4 regions of the Streptomyces sp. NPDC088817 genome follow, and region 2 is predicted to be linked to each of the others. Evidence: riboswitches for the same ligand, from Rfam matches in the RefSeq annotation. Region 2 holds a riboswitch; each other region holds the start of a gene.
The links. Region 2 has a riboswitch for cobalamin ahead of ACIP4X_RS00290 (cobalamin biosynthesis protein). Riboswitches for the same ligand answer to the same signal wherever they lie in the genome.

Region 1 (4,491 bases), on a different contig from region 2:
ATCGAGTCACCGGTGGCGAAGAAGGCCACCAGCCGTCCGATCAGGTGCTGCTCGGACGGGCTCAGCTTGGCGAGGTCGGCGACGTCCGAGTGGAGGTCGACCTCCTCCACGGTCCAGGTGTTCTTGATGGCGTCCCGGTAGCGCTCGTAGAAGTCCGGGTAGCGCATCGGACGGAGCGTCAGCTCGAAGCCGGGGTCGAGCAGGTTCTTGGTCTCGCTGGTCATTACTGGCAGGCCTCGCAGGACTCGGGGTTCTCAAGGGAGCAGGCGACCGCGTCGGCGTCCGGCGCCGCCTGCTGGACGGGGACGGTGGCCTGGGCCCGGGCGGCGCGCGCGATCCGGGTCGCCGGACGGGACCGCAGGTAGTACGTCGTCTTCAGACCCTGCTTCCAGGCGTAGGCGTACATCGAGGAGAGCTTGCCGATGGTCGGCGTCTCCAGGAACAGGTTCAGGGACTGGGACTGGTCCAGGAACGCGGTGCGGGCGGCGGCCATGTCGATCAGGCCGCGCTGCGGGATCTCCCACGCCGTGCGGTACAGCCCGCGCACGTCCTCGGGGATCCAGGCGAAGTCCTGCACCGAGCCGTTGGCCTCGCGCAGCGCCTCACGGGTGCGGGCGTCCCAGACGCCGAGCGCCTTCAGATCGTCCACCAGGTACGAGTTGACCTGGAGGAACTCCCCGGAGAGCGTCTCACGCTTGAAGAGGTTGGAGACCTGCGGCTCGATGCACTCGTACACGCCCGCGATCGAGGCGATGGTGGCGGTCGGGGCGATCGCGAGCAGCAGCGAGTTGCGCATGCCGACGGCGGCGATCCGCTCGCGCAGGGCCGCCCAGCGCTCCGGCCAGGTCAGCTCGACGTCGTAGTGGTCGGGGTGCAGCACGCCCCGGGCCGTACGGGTCTTCTCCCACGCGGGCAGCGGGCCGCTGCGCTCGGCGAGGTCGGCGGACGCCTCGTACGCGGCGAGCATGATCCGCTCGGCGATACGGGTGGACAGGGCCTTCGCCTCCGGGGAGTCGAAGGGCAGGCGCAGCTTGAAGAACACGTCCTGCAGGCCCATGGCGCCCAGGCCCACCGGCCGCCAGCGGGCGTTGGAGCGGCCCGCCTGCTCGGTCGGGTAGAAGTTGATGTCGACCACGCGGTCGAGGAAGGTGACCGCGGTGCGGACGGTCTCGTCCAGCCGCTCCCAGTCGATGTCGCCGCCGGCCACGAACGCGCCGAGGTTGACCGACCCCAGGTTGCACACCGCCGTCTCGCCGTCGTCGGTGACCTCCAGGATCTCCGTGCAGAGGTTCGAGGAGTGGACCACGTGGCCCGGCTCCGCGGTCTGGTTCGCGGTGCGGTTGGCGGCGTCCTTGAAGGTCATCCAGCCGTTGCCGGTCTGCGCGAGGGTGCGCATCATGCGGCCGTACAGGTCGCGGGCCGGCATGGTCTTGCGCGCCAGGCCCCGCGCCTCCGCGGCCCGGTACGCGGCGTCGAACTCCTCACCCCACAGGTCGGTGAGCTCGGGCACGTCCGCGGGGGAGAACAGCGACCACTGACCGTCGGCGTTCACCCGGCGCATGAACTCGTCCGGGATCCAGTGCGCGAGGTTGAGGTTGTGCGTCCGGCGGGCGTCCTCACCGGTGTTGTCGCGCAGCTCCAGGAACTCCTCGATGTCAGAGTGCCAGGTCTCCAGGTAGACCGCGGCGGCGCCCTTGCGCCGGCCGCCCTGGTTCACGGCGGCCACCGAGGCGTCCAGGGTCTTCAGGAACGGCACGATGCCGTTGGAGTGCCCGTTGGTGCCGCGGATCAGCGAACCGCGGGAGCGGATGCGGGAGTAGGCGATGCCGATGCCGCCGGCGTGCTTGGACAGACGGGCGACCTGGAGGTAGCGCTCGTAGATGGAGTCCAGCTCGTCCTTGGGGGAGTCGAGCAGGTAGCAGGACGACATCTGCGGGTGGCGCGTGCCCGAGTTGAACAGGGTGGGGGAGGAGGGCAGGTAGTCGAGGCGGCTCATCAGCCCGTAGAGCGCCTCGACCTCGTCGACGGACCGCGCGGTGTCGTCCTGCGCGAGACCGGCCGCGACCCGCAGCATGAAGTGCTGGGGCGTCTCGATCACCTTGCGGGTGATCGGGTGCCGCAGCAGGTACCGGCTGTGCAGGGTGCGCAGGCCGAAGTAGCCGAAGCGGTCGTCGGCGGCCCGGTCGATCATCGCGTCCAGGCGGTCGGCGTGGACGCGCACGAACTCCGCGGTCCGGTCGGCGACGAGGCCTTCGCGGTGGCCCACGACGACGGAGTCGGTGAAGGAGGCGACGCCCTGGGAGGCGGCCTCGGCGCGGATGGCGAGGGTCAGCAGCCTGGCCGCCAGCCGGGAGTAGGCGGGGTCCTCGGAGATGAGCCCGGCGGCCGCCTCCGTGGCCAGCTCGCGCAACTCGGCCTCGTCGGCCCGCGCCGACCGGCCGCGCAGCGCGGCGGCGGCGACCCGGCCGGGGTCGGCGTCGGGGAGGTCGGCGGTCAGCTCGGTCAGGGTCCGCAGCAGTACGGCACCTGGACCGTCGGTTTCCGTGGCTACGACTGAAACCGGGTCGGCTGGCGCGATGGTCACGTGGAGCTCTCCCTCGCTCGGCACGGGGCCTCGCCGAGGGCAGGGGGCGGCACACGAACGCACACGGCGCCGCGTCCACCGGCCCATTCCGCGAAGCCCGGACGTCAGGGCACCCGGACCGGACGGCCGGGCGCACTGTCGGCAGGTCCTCGGACTGACGCTCGTGACGGGCCTTGGGGGCATACGTGCACGAGTACACCGTTGCGGGACAGTTCCGGATTCGCACCGGATTCCCCTGCGGCGACATTGAGCACGAGCATACATCTTGTGCTGAGCGAGTCAGGCACCCCCATATGTTGTGCCGCGTCGACTCCGGAGCGTGTCAGAATGTCAACTCGTAGGTGAGCAGCATGATGTCGTCCAGCTCGGGGAGCGGGTTCCAGTCCCGGCCCGGTGTGCGAACGAAGCCGAGGCGCTCGTAGATGCGGTGGGCGGTGTGCATGGAGCTCTGGGTGGACAGCACCACGCGGACACAGCCCTCCACGGCCCGTGCCCGGTCCGTACAGGCCCGTACGAGGGCCTCGCCGACGCCCCTGCCGCGGGCCGCGTGCGCGACCGCGAGCATCCGTATCTCGGTCTCCCCGGGGCCGGCGAGGTCGGCCATGGGGCCGGCGCCCGGGACGAAGGTCACTCCGCCGAGCACCTGTCCGTCCGCCACCGCGACCAGCACCTCGGCGGCGGCCGCCCGCTTGGCCACGTCCCGCAGCTCGCCGAGATACCCGTCGCTCTCACCGAAGTCCAGGAGCCCGTCCTGGAGGTAGGCCCGGGCGGTGATCTCACCCAGGGTGCCGTACTCGCCGGGTTCGACCGGCCGGATCACGAAGTCCATGCGCCCGAGTGTGCCGCACGGGCACGGCAGCGGGCCGCCGGAATTCTCCGACGGCCCCTGGAACGCTCCGTGCGAGTGTCCCTGCCTGTTGCGGCACTAGTGCGGGGCCGCCGCCGTGGCCGGCGGGAGCTCCGCCTCGACGCCCGGGTCGCCGGCGTCCGCCGTGTAGTCCTCCGGACGGGTCTCGTCCACGCCCTGGGGCGCGTTGACCGCCTGCAGCACGAACGTCAGGACCACCGTGACGGCCGCGTTGAGCACGAACGCCGTCAGCCCGATGTAGCCGATCTCACCGAGGCCCGGGATCTCCTTCGCCGACCCGCCGAAGTGCTTCTGCGTGGGCGAGGCGACCCCGTAGGCGGCGACCGTGCCGTAGACCATGCCGACTGCCCAGCCCGCCAGCAGCGCCCAGCGGTGGAACCAGCGGGTGAACAGCCCGCCGACCAGGGCCGGGAAGGTCTGCAGGATCCAGATGCCGCCGAGCAGCTGGAAGTTGATGGCGACCGTCTTGTCCATGGTCAGGACGAAGGCCAGCGCGCCCACCTTCACCAGGAGCGACACGATCTTGGAGACCCGGGTCTCCTCCCGCGGTGTCGCCTGCGGGCGGATGAAGTCCTTGTAGATGTTGCGGGTGAACAGGTTCGCGGCGGCGATCGACATGATGGCCGCCGGCACCAGCGCGCCGATGGCGATCGCCGCGAACGCCACGCCCGCGAACCAGTCCGGGAACATGTTCTCGAAGAGCTGCGGGATGGCCAGCTGGCCGTTCTTCACCTGCACGCCCGCCGCGATCGCCATGAAGCCCAGCAGGGCGAGGAGGCCCAGCATCAGAGAGTACAGCGGCAGGATCGTGGTGTTGCGGCGGATCACCTCGCGGCTGCGCGAGGACAGCGTCGCGGTGATCGAGTGCGGGTACATGAACAGCGCGAGCGCGGAGCCCAGGGCCAGCGTGGCGTACGTCCACTGGCCGGCCGCCGCCGGCACCAGACCGCCCGAACCCGCCTCGGTGAACTTCTGGTCCGCCTTGGCGAACACCTCGCCGAAGCCGCCCAGTTTGATCGGGATGTAGATGACGGCCACC
Region 2 (4,491 bases):
GGCTGGTCGGGCTCCCCTCCAGCTCCTCCCACGCCCTCATGGGCGGTCTGATCGGCGCCACCGTCGCCTCGGCCGGCTTCGGCGCCGTGCACGGCGGCGCCCTGGTCACCAAGGTCCTGATCCCCGCGGTCGCCGCCCCGGTCGTCGCCGGTCTGGCCGCGCTGGTCTCGACCCGGCTGTCCTACGGCATCGGCAGGAAGTCCGACGGAAAGGCGGCCGAGAAGGGCCACCGCGCCGGACAGATCGCCTCCGCCGGCCTGGTCTCACTGGCCCACGGCACCAACGACGCGCAGAAGACGATGGGCGTCATCACCCTCGCCCTGGTCGCCGGCGGCGCCCTCGCCCCCGGCTCCAACCCTCCCACCTGGGTCATCCTCTCCGCGGGCCTCGCCATCGCGCTCGGCACCTACATCGGCGGCTGGCGCATCATCCGCACCATGGGCAAGGGCCTGACCGACCTTCAGCCGCAGCAGGGCTTCGCCGCCCAGACCAGCGCGGCCGCCGCCATCCTGGCCTCCTCCCACCTCGGCTTCTCCCTGTCCACCACGCACGTCGTCTCCGGTTCGGTGATGGGCGCGGGTCTGGGCCGCAAGGGCGGCGTTGTCCGCTGGTCCACCGCGACCCGCATGGCCGTCGCCTGGGCCCTCACGCTGCCCGCCGCGGCCCTGGTCGCGGCCGGCGCGGAGGCCGTGACGCGTCTCGGCGACTGGGGCACCTGGCTCGTCGCCGCGTTCCTGGTGGCCTCCAGCGCCGCGATCTGGAAGATCTCCCGCCGCGAGGTCGTCGACCACACCAACGTCAACGGCTCCGAGGAGCCGGCCGGCGTGATCACCCAGGCCATCGCCGCCGTCACCCCGCCCCCGGCCTCCCCGGCGGCCGAGGGCCTCACGGCCACGATCCCCGCCCCGGCCTCCGCTCCTGCCGCCGACCCCGCGCCCGTCGTGACGCCGCCGACCGCCGCCGTCTGAGCCGGCGACCCGGCAGAAGGAAGAGAAGCAGCATGAACATCGACTGGGCGGCCCTCGGCTCCGTCTTCGGCGTCAGCCTCGGCGTCACGGTGGGCCTCGTGGCCCTGTTCACCCTCGGCATCGCCGGACTCTCCCGCCGCGAGCGGGCCGTGGCCCAGGGCGACGGCGGCGGGGCCCTCGCGGTCACCGGCGCCTACGCCTGCTTCGCCGCGTGCGCCGCCGCCGTGGCCTACGGCATCTACCTGATCGTGGCCTAGCCCGGCCCGGAACCCGACACCTTCACCCGCCCATCCCTGACCGTCCCCGCGACGGCCTGGGATGGGCGGGTTTCGCCGTCCCGTGCGCCCCGTGGTGTGGGCCTCATCTCAGTACGCCTGCGCAGGTCAACAGCAGGTTGACGGGTGTTCGCGGAGCGTGGTGGACTTCCGGGGCCAAGTACGGCGGCAGGAGAGGAAGTCCGGTGCGAATCCGGCGCGGTCCCGCCACTGTGACCGGGGATGAACATCCCCGGGAGTCAGGAACTCTCACCGCCGGTCTCGTCGAACCAGGGCGTGGACACCCTGAGTGAGGACATTTCGCCATGCGCGGCTGCCGACCGAGGTACACCAGCGGCTCACCGACCGACCGCACGACCGGCTGACCCGATGGGTGCCGATCGCGTCTTCGCGTACGGCGCCACCGCCGGCCTCCTCGGTGACCTGCTCCTCGGCGACCCGCGCCGCGGACACCCCGTCGCCGTGTTCGGACGGGCCGCGGGCGCCGTGGAACGCGCGCTGTGGCGGGACCACCGCGGCCGGGGCGCCCTGCACACCGCCGTGTGCGTGGGCGGTGCCGTGTCGTCGGCCGCGCTGGCGGCGCGGGCCGTGCGTTCCTCCCGTACCGCGTCCGTCGCGCTGACCGCCGCCGCCACCTGGGCCGTCGTCGGCGGCACCTCCCTCGCCCGGGAGGCGCGGCAGATCGGGCGCGCGCTGGAAGCCGGGGACGTCGAGGGCGCCCGGGCGCGGCTGCCGCATCTGTGCGGGCGCGATCCGCAGGCGCTGGACGCCGACGGGATCGCCCGGGCCGTCGTCGAGTCCGTCGCCGAGAACACCTCCGACGCGGTGGTGGGCGCGCTGGTGTGGGGCGCCGCCGCCGGAGTGCCGGGACTCGTCGGCTTCCGCGCCGTCAACACCCTGGACGCCATGGTCGGGCACAAGTCACCCCGGTACCGCCGCTACGGCTGGGCCTCGGCCCGCCTCGACGACCTCGCCGGATGGCCGGGGGCACGGCTCACCGCCGCCCTGGCGGCCGTGGCGGGCGACGACCCGCGCGGTGCCGTACGGGCCTGGCGCGCCGACGCCGGCAAGCACCCGAGCCCCAACGCCGGCCCGGTGGAGGCCTCGTTCGCGGGGGCGCTCGGGGTGCGGCTGGGCGGCACGCTCGCGTACGGCGGGCGTGTGGAGCACCGCCCGGTGCTCAACGGCGCCGGACGCGCCGTCCGGCCGGGTGACATCGAGCGCGCGGTACGGCTCTCCCGCCGTGTGGGCTGGCTCGCGCTCGGCGTGTGCGCGGGCGCGCGGCTGCTGAAGAGAGGACGGACGTCATGAGGGGCGGTCTGCTCGTCGCCGGCACCACCTCCGACGCCGGGAAGAGCGTCGTCACGGCCGGGATCTGCCGGTGGCTGGTGCGCCAGGGCGTGAAGGTCGCCCCGTTCAAGGCGCAGAACATGTCCCTCAACTCCTTCGTCACCCGGGAGGGCGCCGAGATCGGGCGGGCGCAGGCCATGCAGGCCCAGGCGTGCCGCGTCGAGCCGACCGCGCTGATGAACCCGGTGCTGCTCAAGCCGGGGGGCGAGCAGAGCAGCCAGGTCGTGCTGCTGGGCAGACCGGTGGGCGAGTTGAGCGCCCGCGGCTACCACGGCGGGCGGCAGCAGAAGCTCCTCGGCACCGTCCTCGACTGCCTCGCCGAGCTGCGGAGCACGTACGACGCGGTGATCTGCGAGGGAGCGGGCAGCCCGGCGGAGATCAACCTGCGCCGCACCGACATCGTCAACATGGGCATCGCGCGCGGCGCGCGGCTGCCCGTGCTCGTCGTCGGCGACATCGACCGCGGGGGCGTCTTCGCCTCCTTCTTCGGCACCGTCGCCCTGCTGTCCCCTCAGGACCAGGAACTCGTCGCCGGGTTCCTCGTCAACAAGTTCCGCGGGGACGTCTCGCTGCTCGAACCCGGCCTCGACATGCTGCACGGGCTCACCGGCCGGCGTACGTACGGCGTGCTGCCGTTCCGGCACGGGCTCGGCATCGACGAGGAGGACGGACTGCGCGGGTCCCTGCGGGGCGCCGTACGGGAGTCCACCGTGGCCCCGCCGGTCGGCGAGGACGTGCTGCGGGTCGCCGTCTGCGCCGTGCCGCTGATGTCCAACTTCACCGACGTGGACGCGCTCGCCGCCGAACCGGGCATCGTCGTACGGTTCGTGGACCGCCCCGAGGAACTGGCGGACGCCGACCTCGTCGTCGTGCCCGGCACCCGCGGCACGGTCAGGGCGCTGGAGTGGCTGCGGGAGCGCGGCCTCGCGCGCGCCCTCGCGAGCAGGGCCGCCGAGGGGCGGCCGGTGCTGGGCGTCTGCGGCGGCTTCCAGCTCCTCGGCGAGCACATCGAGGACGACGTGGAGAGCCGGCGCGGCCACGTCGGCGGGCTGGGCCTGCTGCCCGTACGGGTCAGGTTCGCCCGCGAGAAGACCCTCACCCGGCCTCGGGGCGAAGCACTCGGCGAGCCGGTCGAGGGGTACGAGATCCACCACGGGGTCGCCGAAGTCACCGGCGGAAGCCCCTTCCTGGACGGCTGCCGGGTCGGGGCCGTCTGGGGCACGCACTGGCACGGCTCGCTGGAGTCGGACGGCTTCCGGCGGGCCTTCCTGCGCGAGGTGGCGGCCGCCGCCGGCCGCCGTTTCGTACCGGCCCCCGACACGTCGTTCGCCGCGCTGCGCGAGGAGCAGCTCGACCGGCTCGGCGACCTGATCGAACAGCACGCGGACACGGACGCGCTCTGGCGGCTCATCGAGTCGGGCGCGCCACAAGGACTGCCTTTCATTCCACCGGGAGCGCCCGCATGAGCACAGTGTTGTTGTTGTCGACCGCCGACACCGATCTGCTCGCCGCCCGAGCCTCGGCCGCCTCCTACCGGATCGGCAATCCGACCCGCGTGGACGTAGGCCGGGACCTTCCGGGGCTGCTCGACGGCGCGGACCTCGCCGTCGTACGGCTGCTCGGTGGCAAGCGCGCCTGGGAGGACGGGCTCGCCGCGCTGAAGGCGTCCGGCGTGCCGACCGTGCTGCTGGGCGGAGAGGCCGTGCCGGACGCCGAGTTGATGGCCGAGTCCTCGGTGCCCGCCGGGGTCGTGGCGGAGGCGCTGAAGTACCTCGTCGAGGGCGGCCCCGACAACCTGGCGGAACTCGCGCGGTTCCTCTCCGACACGGTGCTGCTGACCGGCGAGGGCTTCGAGGAGCCGCGGAAGATGCCGGATCACGGCGTCCACGGCGAACGTG
Region 3 (4,491 bases), on a different contig from region 2:
TCGAGCGGGCGGAGGAGGCGCTGGAGTCGTTCGGTGTGCTGCGGGCCGTGGCCCGGCACGTGGGACGGCAGCGCGGGCTTGCGGTCTGGTTCCGGGAGTGGGCGCAGCTCGAGGAGGCGGCGGTCAGCCTGTGCACGTACGAGTGCCGGGTCGTGCCGGGGCTGCTCCAGACCGAGGCCCACACGCGCGCGGTGATGCTCAACGTGCCGCCTCCGCCCACGGAGGAGCAGTTGCAGGAGCGGATCGCCGCCCGGCTGGCGCGGCAGGAACTGTTGACGCGCAGGCCGCCGGTCGCGTTCAGTTTCATCGTCGAGGAGTCGGTACTGCTGCGGCAGACCGGAGGTGAGGAGGTCACCCGGGAACTGCTCGACCACCTCCTCGTCCGCACGCAACCGTGGAACGTGGAGCTGCAGATCATGCCGCAGCGGCAACCCCACCACGCGGGTACGGACGGTCCCATGCGGCTCCTGGAGACCCCGGAGCGCCAGTGGTTGGGGTACTCGGAGGGGCAGAAGACCGGGCAACTGGTTTCTGACCGGGAAGCGGTGAGCGTGATGCAGATGCGCTATGCCAAGATGCGCTCGCAGGCTCTGTCCCCCGCGGACTCGGCCGAGTTGTTGCAGCGGATGCGAGGAGCGCTATGAACACCGACAGTGCACTGGACTGGTTCAAGAGCAGCTACAGCGGGTCCGAGGGTGACGACTGCGTGGAAGTCGCACTCGCTCCCGGAGCCGTGCACGTACGCGACTCCAAGCGGAGTGACGGACCGCGGTTCGAGGTCGCCTCCCCGGCGTGGGCGGAGTTCCTCGGGTTCGTGGGGTAGTCCGGGCGCCGTGACTCAGTAGCCGCCGAGGAGGGCCCGTACGCTCCGCAGTGCCTCCGGGCCTGCGGTGCTGTGCCAGCGGGCGGGGTCGGCGGGCGGGGTCGGCGGGGCGGCGGCCCCACAGGAGGAGGACGCGGGTGGCCGCGTCGCTCTCGATCGTGGCCGGGCCCTCGGGAGCGGCGAACCGGATCGTGCCGCCGTCGGCGTCGGCCGTCACCACGATGTCGTCGGTGCCCGGCGTACGCAGGCGGCCCTCGACCCGCCCCTCGGGGCCCAGGTTCAGACCGGCGCGGCCCCGGACCAGCAAGGGCCGGCCCACCGACACCACGCTGTGCTCGGTCATCCACGACTCGTTGAGGGACCGCACGGCCGTCCGGTCGTCGCCGGTCAGGTCCCAGCGGTGGAGGATCAGTTCCTCACGCATGTGTTCCGCGAAGAAGGGGACCTACACGGACCGGCCGGTCCACATCACTTCCGTGTCCGGGGACAGGTCCCGTGCCGCGGCCGCCGCGACCTCGGTGAGCTGTTCACAGTTGGTCAAGAACGCCGCCCAGAGTTCGGTGTCCGACATCCGCCGGTAGGGAGCCTCGTGCGCGAAGCTCCTGGTCTCGACCGGTGTGCCCGCGTGAAACGCTCGCAGTACCCGGGCCGGCTCCTCGGCGTTCCCCGTCTGGTGGACCAGGATGTCGCGTACCGTCCACGCCTCGCACCACGTGCCGTCGTCGGGCCTTCGGCCCTGTACGGCGTGGACGAAGGGAGCCAGCTCGGGCAGCGTGTCGTCGACCTTGGACGGGATCACGTGCCATGGGTATCCCGGTCGGGCCGCAGGCCGAAACCGGCGGACGTCCGATCGGGGCACCGTGCCCCGATGCGTCCTGCCTCGGTGCGTCCTGCCTCGGGGCATCGTGGCTGCGGCGGAACGACGAGTGCGTGCGGTCGCCCTCCGCGGGTACCCGTCTCCGCGTGCGGCGGGCCGACGACCGTACGCCGACGACCATACGTCGATGACCGTACGCCGACGACGTACGACGAAGAGCCGCGACGAACGAGCCGATCGGGGCGAACGCATGCCCGAACTGCCGGATGTCGAGGGATTCCGCGAGGTGCTGATGACCTGCGGTTGTCAGCGGTGTGTCACGGACGTCGAGGTGCGGGACACCGGGGTGCTCCGGGGTGTCAGCGCGCGGCGGCTGCGGAGGGAGCTGACGGGCAGGCGTCTGGGTCAGGCGTGGCGGCACGGCAAGTGGCTGTTCGTGCCGGTCGGCGACGACGGTCCCGTACTGGTCTGGCTGGTCTGGCACTTCGGCATGACGGGATCACTGCGGTGCTGTGCCCCGGACGAGCCCCTCGCGCCGCACGACCGCATCGTGCTGACGCTCGACGACGCCCGGCATCTGCGCTATCGCGATCAACGCAAGCTCCAAGGCGTGCGGTTGGCCGACGGAGCGCAGCTCGCGCGGATCGTGGACGGTCTGGGGCCCGACGCCCTGACCGTGAGCCGGGCTGAGTTCCGGGACCTGTTGTCGGGACGGCGGCGCGCCGTCAAGAGCGCGTTGATGGACCAGTCCGTGATCGCGGGTCTCGGGAACCTCCTGTGCGACGAGATCCTCTGGCGGGCCCGGGTGGCACCCCGGACTCCGGCGGGGGAGCTGGGCGAGACCGCGCTTCGACGTGTCCATGCGGGGATGGGCAGGGTCCTGGAGTCGTCCGTCCGTGCCGGGTGCGTGCCGCCGAGGGAGTCCTGGCTCACCGGACAACGGGACGACCGCGTACCGATGTGTCCTCGCTGCGGGCGGCCCCTGTGCTCGAACCGCGTCGGCGGACGCCGCACGGTCTGGTGCCCGCGGTGCCAGGGATGAGCGGAACGGGCCGTTGCGGGGGGCGGAACCGATCATGGGATGATGACCGGCGACAAAAGGCGACGGCGGTCCGAGGAAGCCGGTGTGAATCCGGCGCGGTCCCGCCACTGTGACCGGTGAGCGAGTTCCGGAACGCCACTGCCCCGTCCGGGGCGGGAAGGCGGGACGAGCGAGGACCCGGGAGCCAGGAGACTCACGCGGTCGCCTCCTCGAACGAACACCGGGGCGGATCTCCCCGGGAGGGGAGTGGGGCGGCGTGCCCGAGAAGCCGACGGACGAGGCGCCGGACGGTGCCGTGGCGGGGAGCGGTCCGGTGCCGTGCCGGGTCGTCCTGTGCCGGGACTGCTGCTGCGGCAGCGCCAAGGTGACCGGGGTGGATCACGCGACGCAGACCGCGCGGCTGCGCGCGGAGGTGCCGATGCGCATCTCTGAATGCCTCGACGTGTGCGAGCAGGCGAACGTCGTCGTGGTCCAGCCCTCCGCCGAGGGCCGGGCGGCCGGTGCGCGACCGGTCTGGCTCGGGCTCGTCAACGACGCGGACGCGACGGAGGACATCGTCGCCTGGGTGCGCGCCGGTGGTCCGGGGGTGGCCCCCCTGCCGGAGATCCTCGACCTGTACACCTTCCCCCCGCCGCGACGCGCCACGGAGTCCTGAGTCACGCGCTCGCGCGGAGGCCCGTACACCGAGGAGACCGGCCCGTCGTCACCCGACGGGGAACGGCCGGGCCTCCGCCGGGGCGACCGGGTCGCCGGCCCGCACGCCGTGCAGCACCTGCGCGAGTATCTCGGCGCCGCGCACCACCCGGGGCCCCGGCCGGTTGAAGTAGGACGGGCCGTCCAGCACCCGGACGCGACCGGACGGGACGGCGGGCAGATCCGCCCAGCCGGGCAGGTCGCCGAGCAACGAGGCTTCCCGCAGGGTGCGTTCGGGAGGAAAGCCGCACGGCAGGACGAGGACGACGTCCGGCTGCGCGGCCCGTACCGCCTCCCAGGTCATCGGCTTGGTGTGCTCGCCGGGGGCGGCGAGGAGCGGCTCGCCTCCGGCGGTGGTGATCTGCTCGGGGACCCAGTGTCCGGCGGGCCACAGCGGGTCGAGCCACTCGATCGCCACCACCCGGGGCCGGCCGAGTCCGGCGACCGCGCCGCGGACCCGGTCGAGGCGGTCCCGCAACTCGGCCCGGCGCCGCCGCGCGCGCTCGCTCACACCGAGCAGATCACCGACGGTGACCAGGCAGTCCAGGACGTCGTCGAGCGTGCGCGGCTCCAGGCTGAGGACCCAGGTGCCGGCGTCGAGCAGCCGTACGGTCCGGCTGACCTTCTCGTACGACACCGCGCACACGTCGCACAGGTCCTGGGTGAGCACCACGTCGGGGCGCAGGGCGGCCAGAGCCTCGGTGTCCAGCGTGTACAGCGACGAACCGGAGTGCGCCGACCCTCCGACGGCGTCGGAGATCTCCCGGCTGGTGAGCGCGTCCTGGTCCAGGTCCGCCCCGGTCACCACGGGCACGGAGGCGACCTCGCGCGGCGGCCAGTCGCACTCGTGGGTGCGGCCGGCCAACTGCTCCGAAAGGCCGAGTTCGGCGACGATGTCGGTCGCGGCGGGCAGCAGGGAGACGATGCGCATACATCGACTGTAGGAGACCCCTGGAACCGCTGATTTCCGGCGCCCGGCGTGTTTCGTTCGATCGCCCTGGTGGAGACGACTACCTCAGCGAGTACGGCACTGAGAAGATCGTCTGTGACCTGCGTGTCCACCAGATCCTGGAAGGAACCAACGAGACCATGCGCGTCATCGTGGCCCACGGCCTG
Region 4 (4,491 bases), on a different contig from region 2:
GCGGGCCGCGACCGTGCCCAGGACCTCGTCCGACCGCTTCAGCAGTTCCTTCGGCGGGAATCGCTTGCCCTGCTCGATCTTGGCGATGTACGCGGGTGAGTAGCGCACCAGCGGGGCGAACTGCTCCTGGGTCAGGGCTGCTTCCTCCCGCAGGGCCTTGAGGACCGCGCCGAAGGTCTTCAGGCTGTCGGAGAGTTCCGGCTCGCAACTCCCGCCCGCTCCGCCACCGTTGTCCGTCGTCATCGCAGCCGCCTTCCCCTGTGCCACCGGGCCGTGCCCGTGCCGTACCGTTCGTCGTCCGGGCTGCGCCACGCCAGACCGATCCATGCTCACGCACGGCGACCGACCCAGTCCAGTGCGTGAACCAGTACAACGTGATCTGTATCGGCGGCGGACCTGCCGACGGGCCGTCGACCGGCAGCACGCTGGCCCACATGCCAGCCCTGAACCACGAATCCACCACCCCCACACGCACGTTCGCGCAGCGTTTCTCCGCGACCAGGCGCGGTGCCCGCCTGGCCCGGCTGCTCGCCGGGCATCAGCTCACCGAGTGGGGGCATCCCCGCGGGACAGAGGCGCATGACACCGTCGTGCTCGTCGTCGCCGAGCTCGCGGCGAACGCCGTTCTCCACGGCCGTGTCCCTGGGCGGGACTTCGCGCTCGTCCTGTCCTTCGAGGAGGGCCGGGACGTCGTCCGGGTCGAGGTGACCGACACCCACCCCGACCGGCCGGCGCGCAGGGCTCCGGGGCCGGACGAGGACGGGGGCCGTGGCCTGGTACTCGTCGACGCGCTCGCCGCCGACTGGGGCGTACGCGACCGCCTCGGCCCCGGCAAGACGGTCTGGGCCGAGTGCGCGCTCTGAGGAGGGTTCAGTTCCCCAGGGACGACAGCGCGGCCGCGACCCGTTCGGCCGCCTCCGGCGGGGTCGAGGCGTGCGGGGAGAGCCGGAGGGAGTCGGCGCGCACGGTCGGGGTGACGCCCTCGGCGTGCAGCGCCTTGGCGACGAGGGACGGATCGTGGTCCGGCACGGTGAAGGAGAGGATGCCCGCGCGCCGCGCCGGGTCGGCGGGGGAGAGGACACGGCCGCCGTACGACTCGACGGCCTCGGTGAGTTCGGCGATCCGTACGGCGATCGCGGCTTCGATCGCGTCGACGGTGTGCCGCTCGACGAGGTCCAGCGCGGCCGCGAACGCGGCGGCCGTCACCGGGCTCAGATTGGTGATCGACCACCGTCGGGCGTCCGGGGCGGGCGGGTGCTCGGCTCCGTCGAAAACGCCGACGTCCTCCACGCCCGTCCAGCCGGTGAGGACCGGTTCAAGGGATTCCAGGGCGCGGTCGGACAGGGTGGCGAAGCCGGTGGACCATCCGGCGCGCAGCCACTTCTGGCCGCCCGCGACCACCACGTCGGCGGCGTCCCAGGGCAGGGCGGCGACACCGAACGCCTGGATGGCGTCCACGATCAGCAGCCGGTCGGGGCCGATCGCCTCGCGCAGCGCCGCCAGGTCGGCGCGGAAGCCGGTGCGGAAGTCCACGGCGCTGACCGACACGGCCACGACGTCGTCGCTCAGCGCGGCGTGGACCAGTTCGGGGGTGACTCCGGAACCGGGCGCGGGGTCGAGCCAGTGGGGCACGGCCCGGCCCAGGTCCGCGCTGCGCCGCCACGGGTAGTGGTTGGCCGGGAAGTCGGTGCGCGGCGCGAGCACCACGCCCTCCCGTACCCCGAGCGCGGCGTGGAACAGGCCGGTCGACGCGTTCGGGAGCAGCACGGTGTGCCGGGCGTCGGTGCCCGCGAGGCGGGCGGCCGTGTCCTGCGCGGTCTGCTCCGCGCGCATCAGCGTGTCCACCGTGGTGTGGTCGGCGCGCGCCGATGCCTCCAGGGCCCGCGCGGTGGCGGTGACGGCGTCCCGGGACGGCGGCCCGAAGCGTGCGAAGTCCAGGTACCCGGCGGGTGTGTCGAAGTGGTCGGCGTACGACGTGAGCACGGGGCTCGTCCCTCCGGGGTGGTGCGGGCGGATCGGGTGGCGCGGCGGGCGGTGGAACGGAGTCCGGTGGCTGCCCGGAGCCCGCCCGCGCATCCTGCCACAGCGCTTCGGACGCTCCAGGTGGTGAGGTGCGGTCGCGCGGGTTCAAACGGCTCGGTGGAGAAGATCACGTCCGCGGCCGCGGTCTTGGCCGGGCGGGCGGCACGCGATACGGTCTGTCCGCTATCGACGACGGCGAGACGGAAGCCGGTGGGAATCCGGCACGGTCGCGCCACTGTATGCGAACGCCCCCGGGCGTGCGTGAGTCAGACCCGTGGCTGTCGTCCTGTGTACCACCGAGATGGGACGCGAACTCCCAGAGGAGGTTCTGCCATGGCGCAGACCGTCGCTCAGCCGACTGCCATCCCCGCACCCGCCCCGCTGCCGCTGAAGGCGATAGCCCCCTGGGCGGTCTTCTTCGGCGTTCTCATGCTGGTCCTGCTGTACTTCGTCGGCGCCGAGCAGGGCGCCACCTCCGTGTTCAGCGGCACGGACGTCCACGAGTGGGTGCACGACGCCCGCCACCTGCTCGGCTTCCCCTGCCACTGAGCCGAGGGACGCCGCACGCTCATGAACTCCGCAACGGTAAGAAACCTCCTGGTGCGGGGCATGCTCGCCGGCCTCGCCGCCGGTGTGCTCGCCCTCGTAGTCGCCTACTTCCTCGGTGAGCCGCTCGTCGACAAGGCGATCGGCTTCGAGGAGGCGCACGCCCACTCGCACGACGAGATGGAAGTCGTCTCCCGCTCCGTCCAGTCCACCGCGGGCCTGGCCACCGGCATCCTCGTCTACGGGGTCGCCTTCGGCGGTATCGCCGCGCTCGCCTTCTGCTTCGCGCTGGGCCGCGTCGGCCGCTTCTCCCCGCGGGCGACCGCGCTGCTGCTGTCCGGCTGCGCGCTGCTGGCCGTGTACGTCGTGCCGTTCCTCAAGTACCCTGCCAATCCGCCCGCGATCGGTGACGAGGACACCATCGGCAAGCGGACGACCCTGTACTTCCTGATGATGCTGCTCAGCATCCTCCTCGCGATCGCCGCCACCATCCTGGGCAAGCGCCTCGCGCCCGCGCTGGGCACGTGGTACGCGACGATGGCCGCGGTGGCCGCCTTCGCCGTGGTGATCGGGCTGGCGTACGCCTTGCTGCCCGTCATCAACGAGGTGCCGTCGGACTTCCCGGCCACCGTGCTGTGGCGGTTCCGGCTCTCCGCGCTGGCCATCCAGGCCGTCCTGTGGGGCGGGTTCGGGCTGGTCTTCGGCGAGCTGGCCGAGCGGATGCTGAACCCCCGCCCCGCGACGGCCGCGTCCGGGCAGGCGGTACCGGCCGCGCACTGAGCCCCTCGGCATCCTTCAGCGCGTACGACAGGGCCCCCGGAATCGTCCGGGGGCCCTGTCGCGTTCGGTCAGGGCGCCGCCAACGGCTGTCCGAGCCGCAGGTTCCAGCGGCCGGCCCGTCCGCTGAGTTCCGTGGCCGTCAACGGCGGTACGTCCAGCCGCCAGAAGCCGGCCAGGGGCAGGTCCAGGACATGGACGGCGGCGGCCCGTACGACCTCCGGCTCGACCACGGCGAGGGTACGGCCGTCGGTGTCCCGCGTGGTGTCCAGCAGGCGTCCGACCCGTTCGCACACGTCCCGCACCGACTCCCCGCCGTGCGGCGCGCAGTCGGGGTCGGCGAGCCAGCGGCCCACCGCCTCCGGCTCGGTGGCCATCACCTCCTCCAGGGTCCGGCCCCGCCAGCGGCCCGCGTCCAGACCCGCCAACTCGGCCGTCTCCACGCCGTCGAGGCCGAGCGCCGAGGCCGTCTCCCGGCAGCGCACACTCGGGGACAGGAGCACGCGGGCGGCCGAAGGCAGCGACCCGGCCGCCGAACGAGCCTGGGTGGCACCGCTGTTGTCGAGCGAGTCGCCGTCGTCGAACCGGGCCTGCCGCAGCGACGGGCTCGTCGCGGGCGAGATGAGCGTGATACGCCTGGTCAACGTCACTCCTACCGTGCGGTGTCGACGGACGTACCCGCGGCGCGCAGTGCCTCGACCTCGTCGGGCGGCGCGGATTCGTCGGTGACGAGGGTGTGCAGCCGCGCGACCGGGGCGACGAAGGCGTGTGCCGTCCGGGAGAGTTTGCTGCCGTCGGCCACGGCGAGCACGCGCCGGGCGGATTCGATCGCCGCCCGCTTCACCGCCGCGTCGTCCAAGTCGTAGGCGGTCAGGCCCTGTTGCGCGTTGAGGCCGCAGCAGCCGACGACGGCGGTGTCGAAGCGCAGGGCCGCCAGCGAGGACAGGGTCAGGGGGCCGGTGAGGGCACCCTCGCCCGGCCGGGGCCGCCCGCCGGGCACGAGGAGGGTGGTCTGCCCGGGGCTGTCGGCGAGCACGTTGACGGCCTGGAGCGACAGCGGCATCACGGTCACCCGCCGGCCGCGCAGTGCCCTGGCGACCTCCAGGCACGTGGTGCCGCTGTCGAGGACGACCGTCTCCCCGTCGG

Region 1: it holds a riboswitch for cobalamin, as region 2 does, so the genes downstream of both, ACIP4X_RS07135 (ribonucleoside-diphosphate reductase subunit alpha) here and ACIP4X_RS00290 (cobalamin biosynthesis protein) in region 2, are expected to answer to the same signal.
Region 3: it holds a riboswitch for cobalamin, as region 2 does, so the genes downstream of both, ACIP4X_RS22000 ((2Fe-2S) ferredoxin domain-containing protein) here and ACIP4X_RS00290 (cobalamin biosynthesis protein) in region 2, are expected to answer to the same signal.
Region 4: it holds a riboswitch for cobalamin, as region 2 does, so the genes downstream of both, ACIP4X_RS30235 (CbtB-domain containing protein) here and ACIP4X_RS00290 (cobalamin biosynthesis protein) in region 2, are expected to answer to the same signal.

The regions. Positions count from the first base shown of each region.
Region 1 is NZ_JBIVJN010000003.1:211,468-215,958, reverse strand. It holds gene ACIP4X_RS07140 (ribonucleotide-diphosphate reductase subunit beta) at 1-224, opposite strand, end outside; gene ACIP4X_RS07135 (ribonucleoside-diphosphate reductase subunit alpha) at 224-2,584, opposite strand; cobalamin riboswitch at 2,707-2,861, opposite strand; gene ACIP4X_RS07130 (GNAT family N-acetyltransferase) at 2,907-3,413, opposite strand; gene mctP (monocarboxylate uptake permease MctP) at 3,510-4,491, opposite strand, start outside.
Region 2 is NZ_JBIVJN010000001.1:53,326-57,816, forward strand. It holds gene ACIP4X_RS00280 (anion permease) at 1-968, shown strand, start outside; gene ACIP4X_RS00285 (hypothetical protein) at 1,001-1,225, shown strand; cobalamin riboswitch at 1,369-1,513, shown strand; gene ACIP4X_RS00290 (cobalamin biosynthesis protein) at 1,613-2,554, shown strand; gene ACIP4X_RS00295 (cobyric acid synthase) at 2,551-4,059, shown strand; gene cobN (cobaltochelatase subunit CobN) at 4,056-4,491, shown strand, end outside.
Region 3 is NZ_JBIVJN010000011.1:273,640-278,130, forward strand. It holds gene ACIP4X_RS21980 (helix-turn-helix domain-containing protein) at 1-644, shown strand, start outside; gene ACIP4X_RS21985 (DUF397 domain-containing protein) at 641-823, shown strand; gene ACIP4X_RS21990 (maleylpyruvate isomerase N-terminal domain-containing protein) at 1,269-1,622, opposite strand; gene ACIP4X_RS21995 (DNA-formamidopyrimidine glycosylase family protein) at 1,891-2,682, shown strand; cobalamin riboswitch at 2,755-2,877, shown strand; gene ACIP4X_RS22000 ((2Fe-2S) ferredoxin domain-containing protein) at 2,939-3,337, shown strand; gene ACIP4X_RS22005 (cobalamin-binding protein) at 3,386-4,306, opposite strand; partial or broken gene ACIP4X_RS22010 (acyl-CoA dehydrogenase family protein) at 4,375-4,491, shown strand, end outside.
Region 4 is NZ_JBIVJN010000020.1:17,497-21,987, reverse strand. It holds gene ACIP4X_RS30250 (helix-turn-helix transcriptional regulator) at 1-243, opposite strand, end outside; gene ACIP4X_RS30245 (ATP-binding protein) at 435-863, shown strand; gene ACIP4X_RS30240 (aminotransferase class V-fold PLP-dependent enzyme) at 871-1,983, opposite strand; cobalamin riboswitch at 2,179-2,319, shown strand; gene ACIP4X_RS30235 (CbtB-domain containing protein) at 2,356-2,571, shown strand; gene ACIP4X_RS30230 (CbtA family protein) at 2,593-3,348, shown strand; gene ACIP4X_RS30225 (histidine phosphatase family protein) at 3,417-3,989, opposite strand; gene ACIP4X_RS30220 (DeoR/GlpR family DNA-binding transcription regulator) at 3,998-4,491, opposite strand, start outside.